2 regions of the Priestia sp. GS2 genome follow, and region 2 is predicted to be linked to the other one. Evidence: riboswitches for the same ligand, from Rfam matches in the RefSeq annotation. Region 2 holds a riboswitch; the other holds the start of a gene.
What was found. Region 2 has a riboswitch for S-adenosylmethionine ahead of mtnK (S-methyl-5-thioribose kinase). Riboswitches for the same ligand answer to the same signal wherever they lie in the genome.

Region 1 (9,950 bases), 400 kb from region 2:
GCTTACAATCCTGTAAGCTTTTTTCATATTTAAATGGTTTTAATTTATAGAAAAAAGGCACAATATATGACAGAATTAGAGAGAAGTTGTTAATTACGCTAATACATAGTGGAAGTCACGCTTTATACTATACTTGAGAAGGAGAGAAGAGCTTGCTTGCAAATGATGATCATAAGGTAGAAGAACTAGCATTTATTAAAAAAGCCCTGGACTTTACAAGAGCTGGATTAATTTTAACTAACCCTGCTTTACCCGATAACCCGATTGTTTATGCGAACCAAGGTTTTCTGGATATGACCGGATACACAAAAGAAGAGATCGTAGGACAGAATTGCCGCTTTTTACAAGGCGAAAAGACCAATCGAGATACGGTACAACAAATTCGAGATGCTATCCGTGAAGAAAAGTCAGTCAATGTACAAATTCTAAACTATACAAAAGAAAACCAACCTTTTTGGAACGACTTATTTATTGATCCAACATGGATTGATGATGAGCTTTATTTTATCGGGGTTCAAAAAGATATTACGGAAAAAAAGAAGCAGGAAGAAGTAATTTATGATTACTACGAAAAGATGCAGGAGATGTCAGCGCCGATTGTTCCAGTAAAAGACGGGGTTTCTGTTCTACCGATTGTTGGTGTTTTGAATGAACAGCGATATCATATGATTGCATCCAAAGTATCAACATACATTGATGAAAGTAAAGATGATCATTTTATTATCGATTTCTCGGGTTTATTAGAAATGGATGAAGATGTGGTAGCCTATATTTATAACCTGCATGATTTAATTAAGATTACTGGAACGGAGGTTATTGTAACGGGTATTACGCCTTCTGTAGCGAAAAAAATGAGAGACCTCCAAGTAAACTTTACAATCTTAAAAACCTACACGCATGTCAAGGCCGCTTTAAAAGTACTTGGATATGCAGAATAAGTTCTCGAAAAAGTCCGTAAAACAATACGGACTTTTTTTGTTTATAAATCGTAATATATATATAAACCTAACCTAAAAAGCGAGTAAGTCCAGAATTGAACAAACTTCCAGCATTTGATATATTGGTTTTATGAAAAGAGAATTGATTAAACCCATTAAACGTTTATCACTGCGAGAAGAAATTTATCAAACTTTAAAACAAGGAATTATTACGTTAGAGTTTCCACCGGACCAACGCTTGAATGATAAGGAGCTAGCTGAAAAATTTAGCGTCAGCAGAACGCCGGTACGAGAAGCGTTAAAACGCTTGGAAGATGAAGGGCTTGTTGAATCGATTCCAGGCTCTATTACCAAAGTGTCTTCGCTAAATCCTGAAGAAGCAAAGCATGCGTTTACCGTTGTTGCGGTCCTTCACGCATTGGCAACTAAGCTTGCCGTTCCGCATCTGACAGAAGAAGATTTCAAAGCATTGGCTCGTCATAATGCGGAACTTGAGAGTGCGGTCGAACAAAACAATATCATTGGTGCAATTGAAGCGGATCAAGCTTTTCACCGCGTATTCTTGGAAGTTGCTGCTAACCCTGAAATTGTGTTAGCGTTAGAGCGAAGTGAGTCAAAAATTTACCGGTTGGAAGTGGCGAAATTTTCTTCAGAACAAGGATTTAAATCTGTAAATGAGCATCAAAAAATCATTGAAGTCTGTCAAAGCCAGGAGACAATACAAGCAGCGGGTCTTGTTGAGAAAAACTGGCTAAGTCTTGGAGAACTATTGGTGTAAAGAGTCTTCACAAACGTGAGGACTCTTTTTTATACGCTAAAATAGCATTGAATAAATAACCAAAATGCGATATATTGGTTTTACAATTTATTTACATTATTATGTGCTACATACGGGGGTTAAGGAATTGAAACCAATTATATTAGGCGTGTGCTCCGCGTTTTTCTTTGCGTTTACATTTGTTTTAAATCGTATGATGGAAGTTGAAGGTGGAAGCTGGATTTGGAGTGCTTCCTTACGCTTTTTCTTTATGGTTCCACTACTGTTAATCATCGTCATCGCTAGGAAAAAGCTGAACGCTACGTTTGCGGAAATGAAGAAAGCACCGATGCAGTGGGTGATGTGGAGCACCATTGGCTTTGGATTATTCTACGCGCCGCTTTGCTATGCGAGTGCGTATGGCCCGAGCTGGTTAATTGCGGGAACGTGGCAAATTACGATTATCTCAGGTTCGCTTTTAGCTCCTTTATTTTATGAAACAATCCAAACGAGTAAGGGACCTATTCAAGTAAAAGGAAAAATACCTTTTAAGAGCTTAGCGATGTCGCTTATTATTTTACTCGGCGTAGCGGTTATGCAAATTGAACACGCAACAACGCTATCGCTTATGAGCGTATTGCTTTGCACATTGCCGATTTTAGTTGCTTCGTTTGCTTATCCGCTTGGCAATCGTAAGATGATGGTAATTGTATCAAATCGCCTAGATGCTTATCAGCGCGTGCTCGGAATGACCATTGCCAGCTTGCCGTTTTGGATTATCTTAGCAATTTATGGTTTATTTACTGCTGGCCCACCTAGCGCTTCACAGGTCATTCAATCGGGCTGGGTTGCTTTGTTTTCAGGCGTTATTGCGACGGTCTTATTCTTTGCAGCAACTAATATGGTTACAGGTGATATGAAAAAGCTCGGAGCAGTCGAAGCTACTCAGTCGCTTGAAGTATTGTTTGCGTTACTTGGTGAAATGATTCTGCTTGGCATGCCGCTACCTACATACGTTTCGTGTATTGGAATTATACTTGTTATTGCTGGTATGGCGTTAAATAGCTACGTATCAAGCAGGAAAGGGAATAGGGAAACCAAACCAGAAATGAAGCAAGCAACAAATCTGTAAAAGTAGATGAAAATTTTGGAGAAAAAGGCTTCATTTACGTACATTAGTGGTAAAATAGAATATATATATTCTATAAAGGAGGAATGTCAGGTGAGTGCCTTAATTGTAGGCTTAGTAGCTTCCGTTCTTTCCGTTTGTTTACTGTTTTCCAATCGTCAGAAGCGTGTTAATAAGGTCCAATCTACGCAGTCGTTACATGCACAAAATATGAACAAGCAGAGTGAGCAAGACGATTCTCTCATGTATTATATATAGGAAGCTGTTACAGTAAAAGTAGGCCGAGAAGATGTAAATGCTTCTCGGCTTTTTCTTGTGGTTTTAGTTGCGATGTGAAAGCTGGGGTCCGCACTATATAAATATTTTAAAATTGAAGCAAGCGATAATCTTAACAACTTACTTAGTAAACGTTATAGTTTCCCTTACAATCTTAGCATTATAAATTTGAAAGTGTGTTGTACCTAGTATATTTTTAACCTTTTCATTTGATAACCTTGTCTTCCAATTGACTGATACGTCCCAATCATTTAATTCGCCTATTCTATTACAAGTTAAGCTATCTATGAATATAGATCTTTCCCCGATATCAACCATTGTTTTAATAATTTCAGCTTTTATCTGAGCACTGGTTATAAATTCTTTCTTATTATATATAACTCCTTGGCTGTCATAATAAGAAGGGATTTCATTTAGCTTATTTTGATTCCAAACATAATTGTAAAAATTGAAAATAAAAGAGGTGATTTCAAATGAAGTTAACTCTTTAGGTTGTTTATATGTTTCTAAGGCTAATTTAGTTTGCATCTCCATTCTCCTGTACATTGAATATAGTATTATAAATATAAAAAACCTCTCTATTTATAAAATAGAGAGGTTACATATTCTGCAATATGCTTCTTATCTTGCAAAGTAACTAACTTTGCAGGAATTAGCACCTTTTCAAACAAATGTTTGAAGGTTGCTGGGTTTCATAGGGCCAGTCCCTCCACCTCTCTGGATAAGTAATATAAAGTTAGAGATAATTTTACCATATATAACAAACATGTAAAGTGGTCGGGAAGCAATTAACTGAAATAATTTGTTTATTTTTCACAAAAAAAGTATACTTGACACATCGGAATAATATGTTTTATTATATTAATATAAATTAAAGCACATTAAATACAATTCTTGCCGACTAGAAAGCTAGAGGCTCCCATTTGAAACTAAATGGGAGCCTCTTTATTTCTACAGAAAGGAGAATACATTATGACGTCTTTCAATCAAAAAGCGTTGGAATTAACAGAGTATGAGATTACAAGTGGAATAACCAACAGCAAATATCTTAATCTGCCAGATTTGGAGTTCTCCTTATGGTGTCAAAGGAAATATAAAGTGACTAAAGGTATATATAATGAGCTCGATTGCTGGTTTTACGAGTACGACATTGTAAATGTCCATCATCGTCGCATTTATATTCTTGCGTTTTTAGAATTTATTAAAGAACAGAGTAATGATAAAAAGAAGTATTTTCAATTCGGAGCAGGGGGGTTAAATGGTAAACTCCATCAGTTTATAAGAAATTGTGAAATAGAGAGTTACAAAATATAAGAGAGTGTTGGAAAGTTAAGCAGCGGATGAAGGGTTAGCCATGAAGTTGTAGAACTTTTGCCAAAGTAGATGGTTCAGTTGCATATTTATTTGCCTACCACTTTCTATGCTTATCATCTATTCATTTATTTGGTTCTTCAGAGCAAACGAATAAACATTACAAGGAAGCATTAGAAAATCAGCTGTTTTGGACAAAAACAAACGGATAATGGCACAGTAGTATTTAATGAAGTAGAGATACTGTGTTCTTTTCAAACAGAGGAAAGTCAGCTAATCTCAACAATCAGACCGCATATTGCAAAAATAATCTTAATCTATATTCTACTTGGTATAGCTGAGGGGGCATTGGAAGAAGCCAAGAAATATACTAAGAATGAATCAAGGCCATGGGTAACCTCAAATGTTAATCATGCAACTAATGATCCTTATATCGGTGGGCACTCAATTATAAACTACCCGAGGTTACACCATATTCTTAAATATATACCCTAATTAAAAGGAGCGATCGTTTATGTCAAGCATAGTAGTTATTTCAGGAAGTCCGACTAAGCCCTCTAGGAGTGAGGCAATAGCTTCATATTTAAAGAAATATTTTGAAAGCAAACAACACCAGGTAGAAACAATAAATGTTCGTGACCTTCCCGCAGAAGACTTGCTACATGCTAATTTTAACAGCGGAGACATCAAGTATCGTTTGTCACAAATCAAACAAGCTCAAGCTGTAATAGTCGTTAGTCCCGTGTACAAAGCTAGCTACACTGGCATTTTAAAATCCTTTTTAGATTTAATTCCTGAAAAAGGGTTAGCTGATAAGATTGTATTACCAGTCGCAACGGGTGGTTCGTTTGCACATTTATTGTCATTGGAATATGCTTTTAAGCCTCTTTTCTCAATATTAGGTAGTCAACAAATTAATAGTGGGGTTTATTTGGTTGATTCCCAAATTAGCTATCAGCATCTTGAGCTTACTTTTCTTGATGACGAAATTAAAAGACGAGTAGATACAGCTTTACAGCAACTTTCAAATCAGCTAATCGAAAACGAGTCAGGTAGGAAACAATTTTAATTTCTTGTAAAAATAAAAAGGGTTTTGTGTTTATGTAAAAGAATGTTCTTGTGTTGAAATCAAGACAAGGGGAGGAATGATTATGACGCAAAAAAGAGAGTTGAAGCTTGAAACAGTAGCTATTCATGGAGGACAGGAAGTTGATCCGACGACGTTGTCAAGAGCAGTTCCAATTTATCAAACGTCCTCGTATGTATTTCATGATAGTGAACATGCGGCTAGTTTGTTCAGCTTGCAGAATGAAGGGAATATTTATAGCCGCATTATGAATCCTACTACGGATGTGTTTGAAAAGCGAATAGCTCTACTAGAAAAAGGAACAGGAGCGCTCGCGGTAGCATCTGGCCAGTCGGCCATTACGTTTTCAATCTTAAACATTGCGTCAGCTGGCGATGAAATCGTGTCGTCATCCAGTATTTATGGAGGAACGTACAATTTATTTGCCCATACGTTAGGGAAGCTTGGCATTAAGGTGCATTTTGTGGATGCTAGTGATGTCCGTAATTTTGAACATGCGATTACGGATAAAACAAAAGCTATTTTCGCTGAAACAATCGGTAACCCTAAAGGGAATATTCTTGATATTGAAGCAGTGGCAGACGTGGCTCATCGTCATGATATTCCTTTAATCGTAGACAACACGTTTCCAACACCGTACTTACTTCGTCCCATTGAACACGGAGCAGATATTGTGGTTCACTCCGCCACGAAGTTTATAGGCGGGCACGGTAGTTCAATCGGTGGTGTCATTGTGGACAGCGGTAAGTTTGATTGGAAAAAAAGCGGGAAGTTTAAAGGTTTAACGACACCAGACCCAAGTTATCACGGAGTGGTTTACACGGACGCAGTTGGAGAAAATGCTTATATTATAAAAGCACGCGTTCAATTACTGAGAGATGTAGGAGCAGCCCTATCACCATTTAACTCTTTTTTATTTTTACAAGGGCTTGAAACCTTACATTTACGAATGGAACGTCATAGCCAAAATGCACTGGCTGTAGCTCAATTTCTCGAGCAGCATGAAGCGGTTAAATCAGTAAGTTACCCGGGTTTAGAAAGTCACTCATCTTATGTACTAGCTAAAAAATATTTGCCACAAGGCCAAGGCGCCATTATGACGTTTGAAATTAAAGGAGGAATTAAAGCAGGTCAAAAGCTTATTGATTCTGTTCAGCTATTTTCTCATTTAGCGAACGTCGGAGACTCCAAATCACTAATTATTCATCCAGCGAGTACGACACATCAACAGTTGGCTCCTGAAGAACAGATAGCAAGCGGAGTCACGCCGGGGTTGATTCGTTTATCAATTGGAACAGAAGCAATTGAAGATATTATTGATGACCTTAAGCAAGCTATAAGTTTAAGCCAAGAATAATAAAAAAAGAGCAAAAGTGTTCATGGTGGCGAACTCTTTTGCTCTTTGTATTGAGCAAATGTAATACCTTCTCTCAGTAGTGGACAGGAGAATCAACTACATTCAATGAAAATATCTTTTTTGTTTCATCTTCTCTACAATTTAAGAATCCTAGCTCTACAAATAAAGATAAGTTTTTATAAACCGTATCGAAGCTGATTTTTTTATTTGTATTCTTCAAGTGATCAATTACTTGCTGAGCAGACAGCTCGGCATTTTGGCGACTACAGAAAAAGGATAGCAATACGCGACGTTGGCTAGTAATATGATAGCCATTTCTTTTTAAAAAAGTGATATATTCTTCTTGCATCATGTATGAACTCCTCAGTATAAACTGTATGAAGCAATAAAAAATTGCTTACTATTAAAATACTTGTTTAAACAAGTATTTGTCTAGTGATATGTTTTCTAACGTTTGTACGTATCCTAGTAGTTCCTTGTTAGTATAAAACTGGAAAAAAGACAAGGCTATTCTGCATTTTTCTAAACCTATTGAATCAAAATGACGAATTGTAGTAATCAGCAGAGCTCATTTTCTTATAATTAAGAGTGACACTTAGTCATAAAGTGGACTTTACAAATGAGGTGATGAGTTTTGAAGTGGAAAAAAACAATTGGAAAAGGCGTCGTGACAGCCGCTGTGCTCTCGTTTGGCATGTGGGTTTCAGCTGGTGATGCATCTGCTCATGGGTACATACAGGAGCCGGCAAGTAGAGGGTACGTTGGATCGCTTGAAAAGCAGGTCATTGGCTGGCAAGCTGCGATGGAGAAGTACGGAAGAGTCATCGACAGTCCTCAGTCTGTAGAAGGCCTAAAAGGCTTTCCAGAACGCGGGCCTGCTGATGGGCATATCGCATCAGCAGAAGGAGGACTGGGACAAATTGATCAAGTAATGGATCGTCAAACGGCAGATGCTTGGAAAAAGCAAGATTTAAAAGGTGGGTTAAATACGTTTACGTGGAAGTACACGGCTCCCCATGCAACTTCAAAGTGGCATTATTACATTACGAAAAAGAGCTGGAATCCCAATGAACCTTTAAAACGGTCAGATTTTGAACTAATTGGTACAGTGAATCATAATGGAACACCAGCAAATACAAATTTAAGTCATAAAATTAACGTGCCAACAGATCGGAATGGCTATCACGTTATTTTAGGTGTATGGGACGTAGCGGATACACCTAATGCTTTTTATAACGTCATTGATGTGAATTTAATCAACGATGAAGCAACTGACAAAGAGCCACCGTCAGCTCCTGCAAGCGTTGAAGCGTTAAGCGTTACAGATCGAACGGTTGAGCTAAGCTGGGGTAAATCAACAGATAATCAAGGAATTAAAGAATATGAGGTTTACCGCAACGGAGAAAAGGTTGCGACAACTACCAATACAGTTTACAAAGATTCCAGCGTTATGCCGGAAACGAGCTATGAATATTATATAAAAGCTATTGACTTTTCAGGGAACAGCAGCTCTGCTAGTCGAGTAGTTGCGGTGACAACTCAAAAATTGATTGAAGATACGGAAGCTCCAACAGCTCCAAGCGGTCTTCATAGTATGAAAGAGTCAGAGAGTTCCATTGAGTTAATGTGGTCGCCATCCGAGGACCAGGTAGGCGTTAAAGAATATGCAATCTACCGTGATGGACAGCTAATTGCAACGACTTCGAATACGTACTATGTAGATAAAAACCTGCAGCCGGCTACGAACTATACGTATACGGTCTTTGCCATTGACGCAGCGGGGAACGTTTCGGCTTCAAGTTCGTCACTAGAAGTTTCGACATTAAGCAGCAATTCTTCAGCAGAAGAGTGGAGTGAAAATAAAATTTATACTGCTGGTATGGTTGTTCAGTATAAAGGACTTGAATATAAAGCGAAATACTGGACCAAAGGCAATCAGCCTGATTCATCAGATGCGTGGGAGTTAGTAAGTGATGCCGTAGTGGAATGGAATGTCCAAAAAGCCTATCCAGGTGGTTCGAAAGTAAGGTATGGAAACCGCACATATGTAGCGCAATGGTGGACGCTTGGTGATACGCCAGGTACATCAGCCGTATGGAAGTTAGTAGAATAAGATTGTAGAATCAAGGAGGACATTCGTTTCAATGAGTGTCCTTTTTCATGTCACAGATCGGTATACCAAATTTATTTTTTGTAAATTCAAAAAAATGATTGAAATCAAAAACTGAAGGTGCTTTAATAAATGTAAGCGATAACATATCACATATGTGATAACTGAAAGGTGGGTGTTATTGTGAACGTAGAACGAATCGCTCGTAAAAAAATCTCAGAGTCAATTGAAGAGCAAATTGAAGCTATGATTGCTTCAGGTCAGTTCAAGCCGGGAGAAAAGCTTCCTTCTGTGCGAGAGCTATGCACATTATTTGGTGTAGGGCGCTCATCGGTTCGCGATGCCATTACCGCGCTTAAAGGTAAAGGGATTGTTGATGTGAAACAAGGAGAAGGAACGTTTATTTGTCAGTTCGATTCATCTAAAATGTTTCAGTATACGATGCTGTTGCCAAGCGAAGAGGATGTTCGAGAACTATTTCAAGTCCGAAAGATGCTGGAGCCAGGCATTGCTGAAATGGCTGCCAAAAATCGATCTCCAGAAGATTTAAAGAAATTAAAGCTAGCCCTCTCAAAAACATTTGAAAATGATTGGGAGGCTGATTACCACTTCCATCAAGTGATTGTCCATGCAGCCGGCAATAAAATGTTAACTCAATTCATCCAGTTTATTTCCACGACCATGCAAAAAGCAATGATTGATTTTTATCAGTACATTCAACCACACGAAGCAATTTTAAAAGAGATTGCGTCACACCACTATCACATCTATGAATCCATTAAACAATCAAATTCAAAAGATGCCTACATACACATGCTGAATCATTTAGAACTTGTTGAAAATATTCTACAAACAAGCTTAGCGCGCATCCAGCGCTAAGTCTTCATAAAAATTGAATTTCGATGGGGGAGTTTGATGATTGCAGAACGACTTTTTTCTGACCTTCAAGCGCTTTTTTCTGCTGAACAAGTGCAGGAAACAACAG
Region 2 (9,950 bases):
TTCCAACGGCAAAGCCGATTCGCCACCCTGCCATATTATACGTTTTTGATAGCGTATAAATTTCAATGCCAACTTCTTTGGCGCCTGGAGTTTGCATAAAACTAATGGGCTTTTCGCCATCAAATCCAATTGCACCATACGCAAAATCATGCACAATGCACGTATCATACTGACGAGCAAATTCAACTGTTTTTTCAAAAAACGGTGCCGTAGCTACTGCGCCGGTCGGGTTATTTGGATAGTTTAAAAACATTAGCTTGGCTTTTTGCTTCACTTCTTCGCTTATTTCCTCGTAAACTGGCAGAAAGCCATTCTCTTTTTTTAAAGGCATGACTTCCATTTTCGCTCGTGCTAGCTCCACTCCTGACCAATAATCTGGGTAGCCTGGGTCAGGCACTAAAACTGTATCTCCAGGATTAAGTAAGCACTGAGGAATTTCTACTAATCCGGCTTTTCCTCCAAACAAAATAGCTACTTCTTTTTCGGGATCCAGCTGAACACCATATTCTCTTTCGTAAAACGTTGCTGCCGCTTTTTTCAGAAAAGCTTGCCCCCGAAACGGTGAGTACTTGTGGTAGTTTGGGTTTTCACTCGCATCTTGAAGGGCCTTGACGATATGAGGAGGCGTTGGCTGATCTGGATTTCCTTGCCCTAAGTTAATCACGTCATGTCCTTCTTTTATCACCTTTGAAACTTTACTAACAAGGGATGCAAAAAATTGTTTTGGTAAACTTTTTAATAGTTCTGATTGTTCAAATTGCTTCATGTGAACACCTTCTCAAAAAATTCTTGAAATTCTAGTCACAAATAATATATTGTAATAGTCAACTTGTAAAGTCATTTTTATAAAATAAATCGGGATGGTGAAGCTTAATGAGTTTAAAGGTAGCCTGTTTACAGCTTAATCTTGCATTTGGAAATCCTAAAGAAAATTACGAGCATGCTGAAAAAAAAATGAAAGAAGCACTGCTTGAATCTCCAGATATTCTTATATTGCCAGAACTTTTTGATACATCTTATGATTTACAGAACCTCGACGCTATCGCGGACTCTGAAGGAAAGCAAGCGACTAGCTTTTTCTCCGCTTTCGCAAAAACGCACAGCATAAATATCATTGCTGGATCAGTTGCTAAAAAAACAAAAGATGGTGTTACGAATACAATGTATGTCTTTAATCGTGAAGGTGAGGAGGTCGCTCAATATAACAAACTACATTTATTCAAATTGATGAATGAGCACTTATTTTTACAACCAGGTGAAGATAAAAACATCTTTACCCTCGAAAACTCACTATGCGCAGGTGTTATTTGCTACGATATTCGCTTTCCAGAATGGATTCGCGTTCATACAAGCGCAGGTGCAGAACTCCTTTTTGTCGTTGCCCAATGGCCAAAACCAAGACTTGCTCATTGGAAAGCGCTTCTAGTGAGCAGAGCCATTGAAAACCAATGCTACGTGGTTGCTTGCAACCGCTCTGGAGATGACCCCGCTAACACGTTTGCTGGTCACTCGTTAATCATTGACCCTTGGGGAGAAATTATTGCAGAAGCAGGCGAGAGCGAAGAAATACTAACAGCAGCTATTGACTTATCAACCGTAAAAACAATCCGAGAACAAATTCCGGTCTTTACAGATCGTCGTACAGAATTTTATTAAATCTCGCTGTTGACATCCAAAAATTCACATGATAAGATGTTCTCCAGAAGTTACTAATAAGTCAAATAAATCAAAATTAAATAATATCTTTACTCTTATCAAGAGTTGGCTGAGGGATTTGGCCCTATGACGCCCAGCAACCGACCGTAATACCATTGTAAAATGGAGCGCAGCTTTTTTAGCGCTATAAAACAATTCGTTGTTTTATGAAGGCACGGTGCTAATTCCAACAGAAAGAGAAATTTTTCTGGCAGATAAGAGGTTTGAATGATCATCAAGCCTCTTTCACTCACCGAAAGAGGCTTTTATATGTTTTAAAAGCCTCCGGTTATACTTTTATTTTTTATGGAGGTAGATAAAAATGACAATAACAACTTATACATATGAGCCACTAAATGAAATGACAGCAATTAAACTTGTAAAACAACTGAAGTTATTTTCCGAAAGCGAAGCTCTTACGGCTCGTGAAATTGGTGACGGCAATTTAAATCTCGTTTTTTATATTGTAAACGACCAAACCAATAAGTCTGTCATTGTAAAACAAGCTCTTCCTTATGCGAAAGTTGTAGGAGAAAGCTGGCCTTTATCACTCAAGCGCGCAACGATTGAAAGCAATGCGCTCAAACAGTTTGGGAGCTTAACACCCGAACTCGTTCCAGAGGTTTACTACCATGATGAAACGTTAGCTGTCACGGTTATGGAAGACCTGTCTCACCTTACAATTTCTCGTACAGGATTAATCCAAGGAGAAGCCTATCCACTTCTTTCAGAACATGTCGGTAAGTTTTTGGCTCATATCGCGTTTAAGACGTCTGATTTTGCAATTAAGCCTCAGGAGAAAAAAGAGCTGGTTGCTCAATATATCAATCCCGATTTATGCAATATTACCGAAGACTTAGTGTTTACAGATCCGTTTTTTGATTATGATACAAATGAATTTGAAGAAACGCTTAGAAGCGAGGTAGAAGACTTATGGGCAGATGAAGAAACCAAGCTTGAAGTCGCTAAGCTTAAACAAAAGTTTTTAACAAGTAGCCAAACGCTTGTGCACGGCGATTTGCACACAGGTAGCATTTTTGCCAGTGAATACGAAACAAAAGTAATTGACCCTGAGTTTGCATTCTATGGCCCATTTGGCTTTGACTTAGGACAATTTGTGGCCAACTTGCTGCTTAATGCTTTGTCTCGTCCTTCACAAAATCGCAGTCTACTTTTTGATCATATCGCTAAAACGTGGGATGTTTTCCAAACAACATGGCAAAGACTTTGGGCTGAATCTGAGGTGGAACCATTCACTAAAAATCCAAACTATTCCGACTATATTTTACAACAAACCTGGACGGATGCGGTTGGCTACGCAGGATGCGAGTTAATTCGACGTACAATTGGATTAGCACACGTAGCGGATATCGATTCATTGCCTGACGACAATCGCTTAAATGTTCAAAAAGCAGCTATCCGCTTAGGACGCTATTTATTGACTCATCAAACAGAAATTAGTGCACATGATTTTGAGAATTTGATTGAAGAATGAAAGGAGCACAACATGACACACACTCTTACACTCCCTCGTTCAGTTGAATGGAAGGAAACGTTTATTTCACTGCTTGACCAGCAGCTATTACCAAACACAGTTGAATATATCGAGCTTCATACCCTACAGGATGTATGGGATGCTATCGTTACGCTAAAAGTACGAGGTGCACCTGCAATTGGCATTACTGCAGCGTTCGGCCTAGCACTTTCGGTCCAAAAATATGAGGTACAGACGATTGAAGAGTTTAAAAACAACCTGCAGGCCGATAAGGAGTTTTTGGCGAGCTCTCGTCCAACAGCCGTCAACTTATTTTGGGCGTTAGACCGCGTAGTAAACAGCATCAATAAAGCGATTTCTGTAAATGAAGCTAAAACACTTGTTATCCATGAAGCGATTCAAATTCAAGCGGAAGATGAAGCTACCTGCTACCGCATAGGTGATTATGCATTATCACTGTTTGATAAAAACAATCGTATTATGACAATTTGTAATGCTGGGTCGATTGCCACAGCGTATTATGGAACTGCTTTGGCACCTTTTCATATTTCAAAAGAACGTGATATTCCACTGAAAGTATTTGCGTGCGAAACACGCCCTGTTCTCCAAGGGTCACGTTTAACGGCATGGGAACTTCAAAAATCAGGCGTAGACGTGACGCTTATCACAGACAGCATGGCTGCACATACCATTAAAACAAAAGGTATTAATGCTATTATTGTCGGAGCTGATCGTATTGCAGCTAACGGTGACACTGCTAATAAAATCGGGACATATGGGCTTGCGCTATTAGCAAAAGCATTTAATATTCCTTTTTATGTAGCAGCTCCAAAATCGACGTTTGATTTATCAATCGCATCAGGAGCTGAAATTCCAATTGAAGAACGCTCGGCAAAAGAAATCACGCATATTGGTGATGTACAAGTGGCTCCAGACAATATTTCTGTTTACAACCCGGCATTTGACGTTACCCCAAGTGAATTAATTACGGCCATCATTACAGAACATGGCATTATTCATTCACCTTCTGCCGATACAATCAAACTTGTATTAAATTAAAAAGAGAGAATCTCAACTTATGATGAGATTCTCTCTTTTTGTAACATAAATGTAACAGTAATTTATCATCTACCTACATATATTATAGTTAGTTTTATCATGTTAAGCGAAATCTGTATGGGAGGGGTAGCTATGACCAAACAAGAACATCCTGACTCAACCTGTAAAAAGCGAAAGCAGCGCGCACGAAAGGAACAATTTCAGCTTTTAGATGTTACAAATCAAACCATTCAGCAAGATCATCAAGACGAAACGTTCACGTCCGTAGATGGTGTATTTGTACAAGGGGAAGGATGGAAGCTAGAGAATGATGATGAAACCTAGCTAGTGCTACGCTAACACAACCTTTCCATTTGCTACTTGTATTCCTTCTAACATTAAAAGTTTCTCTTTTAAATGCACCTGTGTCCCTGCATAACCAGTTAAATCTTTTGAAACGCCAATAACACGATGACAAGGTAAAAAGATAGGTAGGCGATTTCTACGATTCGCTTGTCCTACCGCACGAACAGCTTTTGGCTGTCCAATCATGCTTGCTAACTGTTTATAAGAAATAACTTCTCCATATGATATGTCTTTAAGTGCAGTCCATACCTTTTGCTGAAATTCCGTTCCTACTATTTCTAACGGAAGATCGAATCTTTGCCGCGCTTGAACTACATACTCATGTAGCTGCTTTGTCGCTTCTTTAATATATTCATGGTCTTCTAATAAAGTGACCGTTCCCTTTGTTTGTAACATCAACTCATCAAAAGAAAAGAATAAACCGGAAATCCCTTTATCAGAACATGTGACGTACACATGTTCATTGTCAAACAACGGAATGCTTCCATAATACTTCATCGTTTTCTCCTCTCTATTGTACTTGGGAAACGGGTAACATCACGTGAAATGTTGTACCTATCCCCAACTCACTTTCTACTTCAATATATCCTTTATGTTCTTCTACTATCTTATAAGACACCATTAGTCCCAGTCCAGTTCCTTTTTCTTTTGTGGTATAAAACGGTTCTCCTAGCTTACGAATTCGCTCTGCAGGCATGCCTTCTCCTTCATCTCGAATCGATACTCTCATATAGCGATTGCTATGATGCTTGACTTCTATAGAGATTACTCCTCCGCCTTTCATTACTTCAATTGCATTTTTAATTACATTAATAAAAACTTGTTTTAGCTGATGAGGCTCACAATAAACCTTTGACAATGATGGATCAAAGTCTGTTTCAAATTGAACATTTTCAAGTAAAGCTTGAGCGTTTAACAAATCAATCGTCTCTTGTACGATAACGGCTAGTGATTTCTCTTCAAATTTAATTGCCTGTGGCTTAGCCAATACTAAAAACTCTGTAATAATTGATTCAATCCTCTGCAGCTCAGACGTAATAATATCAAAATAAAGCGAATGATCTTCTTTCATGCTATCTTCAAGCAGCTGAATGAACCCTTTTAATGCGGTCATTGGATTTCTTATTTCATGCGCAATACCAGCTGCCAGCTGTCCTACCACTTGAAGCGTATCAGATTTTCGAATTTGCTCCTCCATCTGCTTCTTCTCCGTTACATCGCGAATAATGGTCATGTATAAGCCTGGTAAGATACCTTTTTTCGTTGAAAACTCGATTTGTTTTACTTTACCGTTAGCTGTCTTATACTGAATATCTCCTTCTCCTTCTCCTTTTATCTCAATCATAGCCTTATGCTCAATAACTAAATCAAAATTAGAGGATGATAAAAACATTTCCATCGTTTGCGAACAAATCTCTTCCTTCGTTTTTTCTAAAATTTCACAAGCAGGTTCATTAACATCAATGATTTTCTGTTCGCCATCCCATAAGATTAAGCCATCCATTGAACCATCAAAAATTTTTCGGAATTTCTGTTCGTTATTTCGAAGCTCTTGTTCCATTTTAGTTCGCTCGCTGATATTGCGAAAAATGGTCAAATTATAGCCTTCAATAATACCTTTCTTTCCTGTGAACTCAAGCTCTTTTTCTTCCCCGTTTGGCATATAAAAAGTAAGTTCTTCACGAATCTCTTCCTGCTCAATAAATTGATAATATAGCTTCCATACATGACGATCTTTCTTATTAATAAACGTTTGAAGATTTGTGCCGATTAGCTGTTCTAACGGTAGCTCAAATGTTCTGGAAGAAGCGGCGTTGGCATTTACAATTACCCCGTCATGACGCCAAATTAAAATAGCCTCAATTGCATCTTCAAAAATGGCTCGAAAGTTTTTCTCACTTCGCAACAATTGCTGCTCCATTCTTCTTTTCTCCGTTACGTCACGCATAATGGACATATAGTAACGGCTATAAATATTTGCGGTTGTCGTGAATTCAAAAAAAGTTACGTCTCCATTTTCAAGTTTAATTGGAAGTTCTCCGCTCGCTTTGCCCTGTTGCTGAAGAAGACGCCATAACTTTTTTAGCTTATAGTGATAGGCTGGCTCAACTAATTCTGTTAACGTTTTTGTTAATAAGTATTCTTTTGAAAAATTCAGCCGGTCACAAAAAGATGGATTGACGTCAATCAGCTGTCCTGCTCGATCGAAAATAACAATTCCATCAACCGCTTCGTTGAATACATCCATAAACATATGCTGACTCAAAAAGCGCTCGTTCTCCACCATTTTTTGTGCTGTAATGTCACGAAAAGTACAAATCGTACTACCAGAAGCTTCGCTTCGCTGTTCACACGTAAACTCTACATATTTTACGATGCCATTTTGCAAACTCATCGTACCTTCATAAGTAAACTTCTGATTTTCTACGAGCGTTGGGTAATAATCATTAATAACGTCATACGGAAACAACATAAGAAAGTCTTTCAATTGACATGCAATCAGTTCATCATAATTCTTTTCAAATAACTGACTGGCTGCTTTATTGACATGCTGAACATAAAAACTCTCGTCAAATACAATAATTGCATCTGAAACTGTATTAAAAATGGCACGCAACTGTTTTACTTCTTCTTGTTGGTCTTGTATCGGTAGCTGCCGATGTGGAGCCATGCCACATCCTCCTTTCTAAACTCTTTCTTCCTATCAAAGAACAAATCTATTTCGACAAATTCCTGCTTTCTTTCACCATTTAACGATTCCTAGGTAGATATGTGCATAGTCATTGATAGGCACATTAGTCACTAATACACTATTATTCTACAAATTTCTTTTTTCACCTTTAAAAAATAAATGAAAATCTTCCTAAAAAAGTCCGCTATGCGTATACCTGTACACATAGCGGACTTTTAAATACTTATTTCCAAAAGTCATCGAATACGGAAATTGGCAGGCTGCGTTTATGAGCCGTTTTAAAGAAATGATTCTCAATTTTCATACTTGCTTCTTCTCCAACTTCTTTACCTTCTAAATAATCATCTATTTGATTATATGTAACTCCTAATGCTTCTTCATCTGGCAGCTGCGGGCGATTTTCTTCTAAATCAGCTGTCGGCTGCTTTAAATATAAATGCTCAGGACAGCCTAATTCTTTTAACAGCTGTTTGCCTTGGCGCTTATTAAGACGGAAAATCGGCACTAAATCTGCCCCACCATCTCCAAATTTCGTAAAGAACCCAGTCACTGCCTCTGCAGAATGGTCGGTACCAAGTACAACTCCTTGATGCATGCCAGCAATCGTATACTGTGCAATCATACGTTCACGTGCTTTTACGTTCCCTTTATTAAAGTCAGAAACAGCTTCACCTGTTGCTTCTTCGACTGCTGTAATCATTGCATCCACAGCAGGCTTAATATTAACAGCAACCGAATGACTTGGTTGAATAAAAGCTAGCGCGTCTTGACAGTCTTGCTCATCCGCTTGTACACCGTACGGTAGACGCACCGCAATAAATTGATAAGTATCTTTCCCCGATTCTTTATTTAATTCTTCTACAGCCATTTGGGCAAGCTTACCTGTTAACGTGGAATCTTGTCCTCCTGAAATGCCTAGCACAAATGAACGTAAAAAAGAGTGTTTCTTCATATACTGCTTTAAAAAATCGACGCTTCTACGAATCTCTTCCTTTGGGTCGATAGCTGACTTTACTTTCATCTCATCAATGATGTATTGTTGCTTCGTCATATGGTCCTCTCCCTATCTTTAATTGTCTAATTGTTATACATGAGTTAATAGCTGAGACGCTCTAGAACGCGCTTCATTGATTTTATCCATCTTGTTGTTCCAACAATTTGTGCTAAGATCTACAGGATATTCAGTTGGTCGCAGCACTTCTTCATTGGATTTGGCAATCATTTTATAATCATCCCATAAATGATTAAGGTTTTGTAAGCAATACGCTCTCATCTCTTCCACTGACGGCTGTTTATATACTAGTTTCCCTGATTTAAAGATTTGCTGATGAATGTTACGCGCATGAAAATCTGTAACAAACTTGCTTACATGAGTATAAACAGGGTGAAACATTTTTAAGTGATGCTCATCATTTGGCTGCTCATTCTGCATGGCGATATAATCGCCTTCCCATTTCCCATTTACTTGATTAACAATACGATATACGTCCTTTAATCCAGGCGTTGATACCTTTTCAGGATTATCTGACAGCTTAATGGTATCGACAAGCTCCCCACTTTCGCCTTCAATTGATACAAGCTTATAAACTGCCCCAAGCGCAGGCTGGTCATATGAAGTAATTAGCTTTGTGCCAATACCCCAACCGTCAATTTTTGCTCCTTGCGCTTTTAAGTCCATGATGCTATGTTCATCTAAATCATTTGAAGCAAAGATACGCGCATTCGGAAAGCCTGCCTCATCTAGCATTCGTCGTGCTTCCTGAGATAAATACGGAAGCTTTCCACTATCTAAACGAATACCTACAAAATTAATGCGATCCCCCATCTCTTGAGCAACGCGAATTGCATTTGGAATTCCTGACTTGAGCGTATTGTACGTATCAACAAGGAAAATGCAGTTCTGATGAGATTCAGCATACTTTTTAAATGCAGTGTATTCATCACGGTACACTTGTACAAGCGCATGAGCATGAGTTCCAGAGATGGGAATGCCAAACACTTTTCCTGCTCGCACGTTGCTTGTTGCATCAAATCCTCCAATATAAGCTGCTCTCGCTCCATATAACGCTGCATCAAGCTCATGAGCTCTCCTTGCCCCAAATTCCATTAAGCGATTATCACTTTGCTCATACACCGCATCTTCTCCAGCTGCTAAGCGAATACGAGAAGCCTTAGTTGCAATTAACGGGTGAAAATTTAAAATGTTTAACAGTGGTGTTTCAATAAGCTGTGCTTCTCCTAACGGTGCATCCACTTGCAGAATAGGTTCATTCGCAAAAATCATTTCACCTTCTACGACGGATTTTACGTTACCCGTAAAACGAATTCCTTTTAAATAATCAATAAACTCATCTTCATAGTGCAACTCACTGGATAAATAGTCGAGATCACTTTCTGAAAATCGAAAATTCGCGATAAAGTCAATCATTCGTTCTAGTCCTGCAAAGACTGCGTAGCCATTATCAAAAGGCATTCGACGAAACGAAGCTTCAAATACAGACCTGCGTTTATGAATTCCATCTTTCCAATATGTATTGGCCATATTTAGCTCATACAAATCTGTATGTAAAGCTAAGCTATCGTCAGCATATCGCCTGCTCATCATTCGTACCCCCAACATTTTTTACAATTCCATTATATTTGTGTAAACCTCTTTACAATAGA

Region 1: linked by a shared signal. The riboswitch ahead of V2145_RS15180 (hypothetical protein) and the one ahead of mtnK (S-methyl-5-thioribose kinase) in region 2 are both predicted to bind S-adenosylmethionine.

The regions. Positions count from the first base shown of each region.
Region 1 is NZ_JAZGJX010000001.1:2,981,173-2,991,122, reverse strand. It holds gene V2145_RS15200 (PAS domain-containing protein) at 153-938, shown strand; gene V2145_RS15195 (GntR family transcriptional regulator) at 1,069-1,716, shown strand; gene V2145_RS15190 (DMT family transporter) at 1,844-2,827, shown strand; gene V2145_RS15185 (hypothetical protein) at 2,918-3,082, shown strand; gene V2145_RS15180 (hypothetical protein) at 3,221-3,628, opposite strand; SAM riboswitch class I at 3,719-3,828, opposite strand; gene V2145_RS15175 (hypothetical protein) at 4,073-4,414, shown strand; gene ssuE (NADPH-dependent FMN reductase) at 4,926-5,480, shown strand; gene V2145_RS15165 (homocysteine synthase) at 5,563-6,855, shown strand; gene V2145_RS15160 (Fur family transcriptional regulator) at 6,929-7,207, opposite strand; gene V2145_RS15155 (lytic polysaccharide monooxygenase) at 7,490-8,968, shown strand; gene V2145_RS15150 (FadR/GntR family transcriptional regulator) at 9,149-9,844, shown strand; gene V2145_RS15145 (FAD-binding oxidoreductase) at 9,881-9,950, shown strand, end outside.
Region 2 is NZ_JAZGJX010000001.1:2,580,903-2,590,852, forward strand. It holds gene V2145_RS13285 (pyridoxal phosphate-dependent aminotransferase) at 1-766, opposite strand, end outside; gene V2145_RS13290 (carbon-nitrogen family hydrolase) at 874-1,656, shown strand; SAM riboswitch class I at 1,749-1,917, shown strand; gene mtnK (S-methyl-5-thioribose kinase) at 2,018-3,190, shown strand; gene mtnA (S-methyl-5-thioribose-1-phosphate isomerase) at 3,203-4,249, shown strand; gene V2145_RS13305 (hypothetical protein) at 4,382-4,573, shown strand; gene V2145_RS13310 (methylated-DNA--[protein]-cysteine S-methyltransferase) at 4,580-5,092, opposite strand; gene V2145_RS13315 (PAS domain-containing sensor histidine kinase) at 5,106-7,265, opposite strand; gene nadE (ammonia-dependent NAD(+) synthetase) at 7,510-8,337, opposite strand; gene V2145_RS13325 (nicotinate phosphoribosyltransferase) at 8,371-9,888, opposite strand.